2 regions of the Bacillus rugosus genome follow, and region 1 is predicted to be linked to the other one. Evidence: riboswitches for the same ligand, from Rfam matches in the RefSeq annotation. Region 1 holds a riboswitch; the other holds the start of a gene.
The links. Region 1 has a riboswitch for cyclic di-AMP ahead of kimA (potassium transporter KimA). Riboswitches for the same ligand answer to the same signal wherever they lie in the genome.
Positions count from the first base shown of each region.

Region 1 (6,310 bases):
TTGGGTAATACGCTGTTCTTTATCTCGCTAAGTTTAATATGGGTCATGCTTCTCTACCACATGTTTCTTATGCAGGGCGGGTTCCGCCACTATATGACCTTCGAACGGAACATCCCGAAGTGGAGAGAAAACATGAAGGAGCTGCCAAAGGTCAGTGTCCTCATCCCGGCGCATAACGAAGAGGTTGTGATTCGGCAGACGCTGAAGGCGATGGTCAACCTTTATTATCCGAAGGACCGGCTGGAAATTATCGTCGTTAATGACAATTCATCAGACCGGACGGGTGACATCGTCAATGAATTTTCCGAGAAATACGATTTCATCAAAATGGTGATCACCAAGCCGCCAAACGCAGGAAAAGGCAAATCCTCTGCACTTAACTCTGGTTTTGCTGAATCAAACGGCGATGTGATCTGTGTATATGACGCCGACAACACGCCTGAGAAAATGGCCGTGTATTACCTTGTGCTCGGCCTGATGAATGATGAAAAGGCAGGCGCCGTGGTTGGGAAATTCCGCGTCATCAATGCGGCAAAAACGCTCTTGACTAAGTTTATTAATATCGAAACGATCTGTTTCCAATGGATGGCCCAGGGAGGCAGATGGAAGTGGTTCAAAATCGCCACCATCCCAGGCACCAACTTCGCGATCCGCAGAAGCATTATTGAAAAGCTCGGAGGCTGGGATGACAAAGCGCTCGCCGAGGATACTGAGCTGACCATCCGGGTGTATAACCTCGGCTATCACATCCGCTTTTTCCCTGCCGCCATCACTTGGGAGCAGGAGCCGGAAACGTGGAAGGTGTGGTGGCGCCAGCGCACCAGATGGGCGCGCGGCAATCAATATGTTGTGCTGAAATTTTTGGCGCAGTTTTTCAAGCTCAAACGAAAACGGATTATCTTTGATTTGTTTTATTTTTTCTTTACGTACTTCTTGTTTTTCTTTGGCGTGATCATGTCAAATACGATATTTGTAGTCAATCTGTTTTATGATTTGCATTTGTCGGTCGGCTTTTTGGCTATGATTCTCTGGATTTTGGCGTTCTTTTTATTTATGACAGAGGTCATGATTACGTTGAGCATTGAAAAAACAGAAATGAACAGGCAAAACTTTTTTATCGTATTTCTCATGTACTTTACATACTCGCAGGCATGGATTGTGCTGGTCATCTATTCTTTATTCGTAGAAATCAAGCACCGTTTATTCAAGCAGGAGGTCAAATGGTACAAAACAGAACGATACAATCAACATAAAAGCGGGTGACCTTTTTGAAACCAATAATGATTTTTCTCACTAGCCTCATGCTGCTTGTGATGACTGGACAAGCGGCTTTTGCCAAAGAGGTGGAGGTCAGCGGTTCGCTTCTCGGAAAAAGCAGCCAAGAACAATCCAAACAGCAGGTGCTGACAAGCGACCTGATTACACTGTACGGATCAAAAGACAGCGCAGAGCTGACGTATCAAATCCCGGCAGGTGCTTCTACCGGCAATCAGCAATTGGTGATTGAATACGAGGCATCAAATCTTTTAATTTCTCCATCATCATTAACGGCTGTCATAGACGATGAACCGGTCAAAACGTTAAAGCTTGATGGTGATTCCAAACGGAAAACAGTGAAGCTGAACCTGAATAAAAGCCAGTCTGCCCAAGGCTATCACAACGTATCGCTGAAATTTTACGGCGTGATGAAAGAGGGCGTCTGCGTCAGGCAGGATACGTCCGGCAACTGGATCAAAATTTATCCGGACAGCCGTCTGACACTGGCGGACAGCAGTGAAGCGAAGGGTACCTCGCTGGACCATTATCCATATCCTTTCGCCCAGTCGGGAAATACAGCGGAAGAAACAGCCATCGTCATTCCCGATGACCCAAGTTCGGCGGAAATTGAAGCTGCAGTGAAAACAGAAGGCTATTTGAAAACGGTGGATAGCAGTGTCAGCATCTCGTATGTCACGGAATCTGAACTGAAGAAAATCGACAAGCCGACAATTTTCATCGGAGTGGACAAGCATTGGAACGGCAAGGTGAAAAAGTTGCTGAAACAAGCCGGCTTACAAGCAAAAGGGGAAAAACTTCTGCTAGCGGAGCGGGTGTTAAAAGCAGAGGCTAAGCAGCAGCCGGTTCTGTTTGCACAAGCGGCATCTGATGACGTGCTCACTGAAAAAATCAGTGTCATCACGGATCAGACTTACACAGGCCAGCTCAGCGGCGATACACTCTCAATCAGCAAGCTAAAGCAGGCTGAAAAAAAAGAAAGCAATAAGCTGACCCTCGAGAATTTTGGAGCGGGTGATATCACAATTGGAGCTGACAAAACATCTTCCGCACATTACTTTTATCCAGCTTCGGCGGTTTTAGACCAAAACCAATCTGCAAAGCTGTCGCTAAAGTTGAAGAAGTCCGAAACGATTCAAGCCTCAACGGCTGAGAATGGATCGGTTTCTCAGGCGGCAGAACTGAAGGTCATGATCAACGGCCAGCCGCACTCGGTCCGTCTTGATGATTTAGGAAAAGAAGATAAAAACGGATTCTATCATGTCATGCTAAAAGTGGACCCTAAGCTGCTGCAAAAAAACCGCTACATTGATATTCAGTTTGTCACAACTGGATTAAAGGAAAACAATCCTTGCAACACGACTGATGAAGAAAAGTGGGTCTTTATCGATAAAAGCAGTACATTGTCTTACGCCATCAAAGACATGTCTCCGTCAGCGGATTTCCAAGAGTGGCCGCTTCCTTACGCCGGAAATCAGGAAAAAGCAACGTTAATCGTGCTTCCTGACACCGTAAGCCAATCGAAGCTTGAGGAGCTTTCTCTTGTAACGGAGTCCTTTGGCAGCGAAGCGCAGCATTCATACAAGGTCAAGAAATCATCTAACGTAACAGCAAATGATGCCAAAGGTCGGAACCTCATTTTCATAGGGAGTATCAGTCAATTTTCTCTTCTGAAGGAGAAATCATCAGATCTGCTTGTGCCGCAAGTGAAGAACGGCTCGTTTGATGTATCAGGTTTTGAGATGCTGAATGAGACAACAAAACAAGTGGCATTTACTCAGCCATCTCTTTGGGATTCACGCTACACAATGGCTGTCTTTGCGCCTTTAAAAGGAAATGGCACGGCTGTCACGAAAGAGATCATCAGTTATCTGAACAGTACCGATGACTCGGCAACCGTTGTTAACGAAACCAACAGCCAGCAGGTGTTTACAAACCACCAGCAGCTCAAATCTGAAACAAACAGTTCCAGTACAGAACAACCATCACAGGATAATAGCCAGAAATGGCTGTATATTGGTGTGCTGGCACTTATTATGGTGATTGCGGCAGTGTTCATTTGGGTTGCTGTAAGACGAAGAAAAAGAAAGACAGATACAGAATAAAACAGAGGCAATCACGCCTCTGTTTTTTATTTTTTTGGTACATAAATTCCATTTGTGGAACCTGTCATTTTATTTTTTTCGCCCGGCCAATAAGCCTCTTTACAACGTGCAGGAACGGGAGTATGATCTCTTTTAGAAAACAAATCGCTTAATCTGAAATCAGAGCGGGGGACCCACTAGAACGGCTTTTTGCCGTTGGGGTGAATCCTTTTTAGGTAGGGCTAACTCTCATATGCCCGAATCCGTCAGCTAACCTCGTAAGCGTTCGTGAGAGGAGATGAATGAAACCTGTGTTCGATGTAATGGTACAGGGGCATCCGTTTGCCTCTGTGTTTTTTGCTGTTCATTTTTAGAATGGAAATCTCGTACAGAGATACCATAGCAGAAAGGACTATTACAGAATGTGAGAGCAGATGCTGATGTTTTATTGTTTTAATTGAAAAATGAGAAATTAAAAGGGGAAGACATCGATGTATCATTCAATCAAACGTTTTTTGATTGGGAAACCACTAAAATCTCAAGCAGCTGGAGAGCAAAAACTGACAAAATTAAAAGCCTTGGCGATGCTTTCCTCAGATGCGCTGTCATCTGTCGCATACGGCACAGAGCAAATTTTAATCATTCTGGCGACAATCAGTGCTGCCGCATTTTGGTACTCCATTCCGATTGCGATTGGCGTTCTCATATTGCTGCTGGCACTGATTCTTTCATACAGGCAAATTATTTACGCTTACCCGCAGGGCGGCGGGGCGTATGTTGTTTCGAAAGAAAACCTCGGTGAAAAGCCGGGATTGATCGCAGGCGGTTCCTTGCTTGTCGATTATATTTTAACAGTAGCGGTAAGTATATCTGCAGGAACGGACGCCATCACGTCGGCCGTTCCTGTATTGCATGATTATCATGTGCCGATTGCTGTTTTACTGGTTTTAGTCATTATGATTTTGAACCTGCGCGGGCTTTCGGAATCGGCATCGATTCTTGCCTATCCGGTTTATCTGTTTGTGGCGGCGCTTTTGGTTTTGATAGCAGTCGGGTTGTTTAAACTCATGACAGGACAAATAGATCAGCCAGTCCATCATACTCCGCTCGGCACACCGGTAGCGGGCATTACGCTGTTTTTGCTGCTCAAGGCTTTTTCTTCGGGCTGCTCGGCTTTGACCGGAGTTGAGGCTATTTCTAACGCGATTCCTGCTTTCAAAAACCCGCCTGCGCGTAACGCAGCAAGAACTCTTGCAATGATGGGCATTTTGCTGGCGATTCTATTTTCCGGTATCACCGTGCTCGCCTACGGCTATGGAACGGCGCCGAAGCCCGATGAAACGGTGGTTTCACAAATTGCGTCTGAAACCTTCGGGCGGAATGTGTTCTACTATGTCATTCAAGGTGTCACATCACTTATTTTGGTCCTTGCGGCGAATACGGGATTTTCAGCCTTCCCGCAGCTTGCCTTCAACCTGGCGAGAGACCAGTACATGCCGCGTATGTTTACAGTCAGAGGCGACCGCTTAGGCTTCTCAAATGGGATTATCTTTTTAGGCGTTGCTTCGATTATGCTCATCCTGTTATTCGGAGGACAGACAGAGCACTTGATCCCGTTATATGCTGTAGGCGTATTTATTCCATTTACGCTTTCGCAAACCGGCATGTGCATCAAATGGATCAAGCAAAAACCAAAAGGGTGGATCGGAAAAATGCTGATCAACTCCTGTGGCGCTTTGATATCGTTTATGGTTCTGTCCATCCTGTTTGTGACGAAGTTTATTGTCGTATGGCCTGTGTTAATCTTTATGCCTATCGTCGTTTTATTGTTTTTTGCGATTAAAAATCACTACACAGCTGTCGGTGAACAGCTTCGCATCGTAGACAAAGAGCCAGAAGAAATCAAAGGCACGGTCGTGATTGTGCCAGTAGCCGGTGTCACCACAGTCGTGCAAAAATCGATTCAATATGCAAAATCACTGTCCGATCAGGTCATCGCCGTTCACGTGTCATTTGACAGAGAACAGGAAAACAAAGTTGAAAAACGCTGGGAAGAGCTCAATAACGGGGTGCGTCTCGTTACGCTTCATTCTTCATATAGAAGCCTGGTCCATCCGTTTGATAAGTTTTTGGAAACTGTAGAAGCAAAAGCGAAGAAGGAGCAGTTTTCAGTCATGGTGCTGTTTCCGCAATTTATAACGAAAAAACGCTGGCACACCATCCTTCACAACCAATCAGCCTTCCTCCTCAGAGTCCGGCTGTTCTGGAAAAAGGACATAATGGTTGCCACGCTGCCGTATCATTTTAAAAAGTAAAGCATCTAGGACCAAGGGAATCACCTTGGTCTTTTTTTGCGGGAATAGGAGAAAGCAATGTATACACAAGGTGCATTTGTGATCCTACTGAACGAAAATCAGCACATTTTGCTGGTTAAACGAAACGATGTCCCTTTATGGGATCTGCCGGGCGGCAGGGTTGATCCCGGGGAAACGGCTGAGGAAGCGGCAATTCGGGAGGTATTGGAAGAAACGGGATTCAGCGCAGCGCTTTCTGCAAAAATAGGTGTCTACCAAAGGCCAAAGTTTCAGGATGAACAGCATGTATTTGCCGGGCACATAACAGGCGGACAAGCCATAGCGAACGGGGGGGAGACAGCGGAATTGAAGTGGTTTTCTCCGCAGCGTCTGCCGCTTTTTATGGTGCCGAACCGAAAAAGACAAATCAAAGATTTCAGGAATGGCGCTCTAGATGCAACCATCACCCTCAAGGACAGAGGCATGCTTGCGGCGATCGACCTGTTGAAACGAAGACTGGGCAAGTGATTAAGGTCTCCGGGTTTTAAAGCTATTCTCCGGTGGTATTGAAAAAAGGAAAAAGGAGGATACGGCATGGCACATAAAACTGCAGGACAAGCAATGACAGAACTGCTTGAACAATGGGGAGTTGATCAT
Region 1 is NZ_CP096590.1:484,235-490,544, forward strand. It holds gene M0696_RS02450 (DUF2334 domain-containing protein) at 1-8, shown strand, start outside; gene M0696_RS02455 (glycosyltransferase family 2 protein) at 1-1,263, shown strand; gene M0696_RS02460 (cellulose biosynthesis cyclic di-GMP-binding regulatory protein BcsB) at 1,269-3,380, shown strand; cyclic di-AMP (ydaO/yuaA leader) riboswitch at 3,516-3,659, shown strand; gene kimA (potassium transporter KimA) at 3,851-5,674, shown strand; gene M0696_RS02470 (NUDIX hydrolase) at 5,732-6,181, shown strand; gene M0696_RS02475 (pyruvate oxidase) at 6,248-6,310, shown strand, end outside.

Region 2 (6,310 bases), 1.6 Mb from region 1:
ATCATAGCTGCAGGAACGATAACGGTAGCTGTCAGCCTTTCTGCTTTTCAAGGATTGCTCCGTCAAATGTACGATATTTCTCAGGAGCATCTCATTCTTTTAAACTTAACTCTTTTAATCGGAGTGGCGATCGCCGCCATTGTGAGCGCTTTGTTTTATGATAAAGTCGGGCCCGGGGTGCTCGGTATTATAGGCGCTCTCATTCTCGTATTTGTGAATTTTCAATGGTTGCATATGCAGGATCAATCGTCTCTCTATATGTTTGCAGTGCTGTTTATCATGCTTGCCGCTGGAACGGGACTGACAGTCGCCGCAGGGCTGATGGGAGCTGCTATGGGCGGACCGCTGCCTGATTTGGTCAAGAGAATGACAGCTGTTCAGTTTTTAAGATTGTTTGTCTATATGGGAGTTCCAATCCTCATCGGATTTTTCACAAAAAAAGATGCTGCCAGAAAAAGCGGTTCGATACAGGATTCTATGATGACTGCTTATCATGATCTCTTTTTCATTTCTTTTATCCTCAGTGTGCTGCTCGTTTGCCTGTCATTCTGTATGAACGCGACAGGTATGGGGCACAAGCTGGCACATAAACCGCATGATAAAGCGAAAACAGCTCCGGAAAAACTGGCCGTTTCAGCACAAGGACTGCCGAAGGATGCTGTCCAATCACATAAAGTGATACATGATACAGAATATCGTAATGCACTCAGAAAATTACTAAAATAGATACATGATCAAAACCTTTTCCTTGAGGGAAAGGTTTTTTTGTTTGCGATCTTTTCACAACTTTATCCCTAAAGAATTGAAAAATATTAGAAGTGCAAGTAAAATTCTAAAAGGTAGATGATTCTTTTACATTCGTAATCTTTTAACCCAAAGGAAGGTTTTTCATGGCCCGTAAAAAACTGAAAAAACGTAGACTCTTCTTTTCACTATTTTTCATTGTATCGATTCCGCTAGCCCTATTTGTTTTAGCGACAACGTTATCAAAACCGATTGAAACATCCAAAGAGCCTGAAGAAATTGATGAACGGCAAGTATTTATAGACAGTCTGTCCGGACATGCACAAATTTTGTATGAGAAATATCATGTCCTCCCCAGCATCACGATCGCTCAGGCCATTCTCGAATCCGACTGGGGGAACAGCGAGCTTGCTGCTCAGGCCAACAACCTTTTTGGTGTAAAAGGAAATTATAAAGGCCATCATGTCACGATGGAAACGGACGAATTTGAAAAAGGGAAAAGAAAAACCATTCGCGCGAAGTTTCGAAAATACAGCACGTTTTTTGAATCTATGGATGATCACGCCCAATTGTTTGTCCGCGGCACATCGTGGAATAAAAAGAAGTATAAACCGGTGCTTGAGGCTGAGGATTATAAGGAAGCGGCAACAGCTTTGCAAACAGCAGGATATGCTACAGACCCTGACTACGCTGACAAAATCAGCAATATTGTGGAAAAATACGATTTAGATGAGTACGATGAGGTAAATCCATCCCTTAAATCAGTGGATTTAAACGCCTCGATTAAAGACAGTGCCGTCCAAGACATATGGTCCAAGCCTTCTACTGATGATCGGTCCATAAAGCTCACCTCTGCCCAATTTTACATCGGCAAAGACATAAAGGTTGTATCTAAAAAGCAGAAAGGCCAGTCTGTATGGTACCAATTCCAAATCAATGATAAACTCATCGGCTGGATTGATGATTCAGCTGTTGAAATAAAAGAAGCAACCTGAGACCTTTTTCTTGGTATTTTTAATTCTTTGTTCCATTCAGGGGAATTTGAGGTATAATATTCCACGGAAGTTATCACTTATTGACTATGCTTTCAGGAGGGAACAAAGGTGCAGAAATATAGACGGAGAAACACGGTTGCCTTTACAGTATTAGCTTATTTCACTTTTTTTGCGGGAGTATTTTTGTTTAGTATCGGACTCTATAATGCTGATAATCTGGAACTCAATGAAAAAGGCTATTACATCGCTGTTATGATACTTGTAGCTGTCGGTGCGATTCTTACACAAAAAGTGACCCGTGATAACGCAGAGGATAACGAAATCATCGCGGAACAGGAAAAAAGACAAAATCAATCTCATATCGAATCATAAAAAAAATCCGGCGCCTAAATCGCCGGATTTTTTTGTTATCACCCCGTAAACACCTCGCCGTCAGGGTAACGAATATTTGATTTCTCTGTTTTTGCAAATGAAAACACGAACGTCAAAGGGCCAATTCTTCCGATGAACATGATGACAATAATGATACATTTTCCCGCTTCTGTGAGTTCAGGAGTCAATCCCATCGATAGACCGACAGTTCCGAATGCGGAAAAGGTTTCAAACACAATTTGAATAAACGGCGCTTGTTCTGTGATCGTCAGGGCGAATATCCCTAAAAACACGATGAACAAACCGGTGACGCTCACAGCTAAAGCTTTAATGATAATCGGATATTTGATGGAGCGGCGGAAAATAACCGTTTCTTTTTTACCTCGCAAATATGCGATCACAGACATTAAAATCACGATGAACGTAGTCAGCTTAATGCCGCTCGCCGTTGAAGCGCTGCCTGCTCCGATAAACATTAATAATAAAGTGAATACAATCGTTCCTTCTCTCATGCTCCCAATATCAAGAGAATTGAAGCCAGCGGTTCTCGGCGTCACAGCCTGAAAATAGGAAGCCCATAGTTTATCTCCTATATGCAGGTGGCCGAGCGTACCGGGGTTGCTGTACTCTAAAATAAAGATCACAAGCATGGCGACCGCATTCAGAATCAGGGTTCCTGTAAGCATGATTTTCGTATGTAGAGAAAAGGCTTTAAATCGCCGATTTTTCATAATGTCAAACAGAACGGTAAATCCAATCCCTCCTGTAATAAATAAGAAAGTAATCACTAGGTTAACTGTAGGGTCGCCAACGTAGCTCATCAAATTATCCGGCCACAACGAAAACCCGGCATTGTTAAAAGCAGAGATTGCGTGAAATAGACTGGCAAACAAGCCGAATGCCCAGCCATACTGGGGGACAAGCCTGATGGATAAGATGAGTGCTGCTATCAACTCAATACTGATGGAAAACAGAAACAGGACTTTGACAAGGCCTATGACGCCGCCAATTGTCGGCTGGTTTAAGGCTTCCTGTACCAGCATTCGTTCTTTTAATCCGATTTTTTTTCCTAATATCATGACGATCAAAACAGCAAAAGTCATAAATCCAAGCCCGCCGATCTGAATCAGCCCCATGATGACAGTTTGCCCGAAAAGTGTAAATTCTGTACCGGTATCGACAACTGCAAGTCCTGTAACGGTTGTAGCGGAAGCTGCAGTAAAAAGGGCATCTATCCATGACAATGGCTTCATTGTAGAAATCGGAAGCTTTAACAGCACAGCCCCGATGATAATGGTAAGAAAAAAACCAATTGCAAGCACTTGAGGCGGTGTAAAACGAACCCATTTGATCACTTTGTCCTTTTGAAGTGTCACCTATGTCTACATCCCTTCGTTTTCAAAACGTTTAATATCCTTTTTATGCCCCATGATTACCAGGCAATCCTGTTCGTAGATGATGTCTTCAGGTGCGGGAGAAAGACGGATATCTCCATGATGTTTAATCGCCAGGATTGTACAGCCGTACTTCGCTCTTACATTCAGGTCAATAATCGATTTTGAATCAAGCTTGTGTGTTGCCAGCAGCTCGACAATACTGTAATCATCAGATAAATCAATGTAATTCAAAACGTTCTCGTCAGAAAGGCTTTGCGCGATCTTGACGCCCATATCCTTTTCAGGATGAATAATGCGGTCAGCACCGATTTTTTCAAGTACCTTATGATGATAATGGTTTTGAGCCTTTACCCAAATATTTGGGATGTCAAACTCTTTTAATAATAGGGTGGTCAGGGTGCTCGCTTGAATATTTGCTCCAATTGCAACAATCACATATTCAAAATTGCGTATTCCTAACGAAAGCAATTCGTTTTCTTCGGTGGCGTTGGCAATCACCGCATGAGTTGCGTAAGAAGCGTATGCATTTACCTTTTCTTCGTTGATATCAACTGCAAGGACCTCATGGCCCATTCTGTGCAGCTCTTTGCAAATGCTTCCGCCAAACCGGCCCAGTCCGATCACGGCAAATTGCTTATTTTTTATTCTTCCCAATGTTCATAACTCCCTTAGTAAAATTAACGTTTTTTGAGCAAAAAAAGACCATTTCGAAGAATGGTCGCTAATAGACCTCCTCTCTGTAAACGCCTACGAGGTTAGCTGTCGGATTAGGGATTCAGAGTACCCCCTCTTACTTAGTAAGATTCACCCCAAGGCTGTTAAAAAAACAGCCAATCGTTGGTTCCCCCGTTCGTGTTTGATTAAGCGGTAAAAGAGACTGTATGAAATTGAACACTCAAGAATTTACTCCTGTTTCTAGAGTTTGTCAATTTAAATTTTTAACCAGAAAAAAGAAAATTGGAAATAGAGGAAAAAGGGGAGGTCAAAACACAAAAAAGACCGGCATTAACCGGTCTTTTGAGATTAGTTGCAGCCGCACGGCTGAGTCGGAGGAGTGCTCCGCTTAGCCACGTCAATGCTGGCTTCTGCGTAAAATTTATTTCCGATGCTCAATGATTTATTCTCCGCACGGAAAGTATATGTACCAGCGGCAGGAAGTGTTTTGTTATTCAGTTTTAATTTGAATTCGCCAGCTCCTAACAAATCAAGTGCCAGAGGGATTCTTACTGTTTTCCCGTTATTAAGGATCTGTGTTTCACGCAACGCACGCCCGTTCATTGTGTCTTTCGTATTTGCAGTAAATCCGCTTGGCAATGTAAATTCCATAACGCCAAGGCTGAGAAGCGTATTTGGACGATACGTCAATTCGATATCTGAGAAAGACCATTCCGTTTTGCTGGCCCCTGTGATTGTTGCAAACAATGAAGCTGTTGACTGAGTTCTCATAGTAGACTCAGTATGAGCGGAAGTTGATTTAGATTCAGCCGCGAAAGAAGCTGAAGGAGCAGAAACGAGTAAACCTAGACTTAATGCACCGATTGCCAAAGAAGATAATAATTTGCGTTTCATAATAAAATTCCCCCTAAAAAGTTATAAAATATACAGGCCTGCCCGCTTTTCACCTCCTCTGAACGGCCAAATACAAATTTTACCTACATAAAATTACCATCAAATATTTTGGAAGTAAATGGGGTGTTTTTCCCGTATTTTTCAAATTTGTAGTAATTTCATATAAAAGAACAAAAAAACGCCCGGTTTCCCAGGCGTTTTCTGTTTTACTTTGTTTCAATCGGTATAAATTTGAAAATTTCCCCGCTCTGCACCGATTCAGCAAGACGCTTCAGCCAGTCATAGTAGGCTTTAGAGCTTTCCAGCTGCTCGTATAACTGCAGCGCTTCATTTTTGATGTCCTCACTGAGACCTTCCTTGCTTAAAATCTCTTGTAAATCAGCCTGAGCCTCTTCAATAGCTGCTACATTTACCTGCACTTCGCGTTCCCATTTAGGCGGAAAGAAATTTGTGAAAAATTTGAAGAAATCTTTTTCAGCCACAAAGGTATGCTTGCGGATGCCCCGGTGAAATGTTTTTTTCACTACATTTAAGTCCTGAAGCTTTTTGACGCCTGTGCTCATGCTTGGCTTGCTCATTTGCAATTCCTCACGCATTTCGTCAAGTGTCATCTCATCCCTCATATACATCGTCCCATATAAAATCCCGACACTGCGGGTAATACCGTAAAGATCCATCGTTTCAGCAATGGAGTCGATAACAAGATCCCGAGCCTGTTCTATAGCTGCAAATTCTGGATTTTCATCCATACTGACCCTCTTTTCCATTAGAAAATTAAATTCGTTAAGTTATTTCTTTATGTTCTTTATCTTAACGAAACATAAAGAAATGTCAAAAAGAAAATCAAAATGGGGCTTTGACAGTTTAAAATTCGTATGTTAGATTAAGGTTGTTAAAAACATTAAATTTTTATTTAACAAACTTTATTTACGTCAAGGAGGCTTATATGAGTCAAACATTATATATTGACGGAGAATGGATCAGTGCCGAAGAAGAGCAGATCCGCAGCATTATCAATCCATTTAATCAAGAAGAAATTGCAACCGTAAGCGAAGGAGGGCGAGAGGACGCCATCAAGGCAATTTCAGCCGCGCGAAGAGCATTTGACAAAGGAGAATGGTCATCTCTATCCGGGCTTGAACGCGGGAAGATTGTTCTGAAAATTGCGGAATTAATCAGACGCGACCTTGATGAGCTGGCTGAGCTTGAATCGCTTGATACGGGAAAAACACT
Region 2 is NZ_CP096590.1:3,063,013-3,069,322, reverse strand. It holds gene M0696_RS15650 (MFS transporter) at 1-726, shown strand, start outside; gene M0696_RS15645 (glucosaminidase domain-containing protein) at 891-1,739, shown strand; gene M0696_RS15640 (YiaA/YiaB family inner membrane protein) at 1,848-2,111, shown strand; gene ktrB (Ktr system potassium transporter KtrB) at 2,150-3,487, opposite strand; gene ktrA (potassium uptake protein KtrA) at 3,494-4,162, opposite strand; cyclic di-AMP (ydaO/yuaA leader) riboswitch at 4,237-4,385, opposite strand; gene bslA (biofilm surface layer hydrophobin BslA) at 4,532-5,077, opposite strand; gene gbsR (transcriptional regulator GbsR) at 5,284-5,826, opposite strand; gene betB (betaine-aldehyde dehydrogenase) at 6,024-6,310, shown strand, end outside.
Region 2: linked by a shared signal. The riboswitch ahead of ktrA (potassium uptake protein KtrA) and the one ahead of kimA (potassium transporter KimA) in region 1 are both predicted to bind cyclic di-AMP.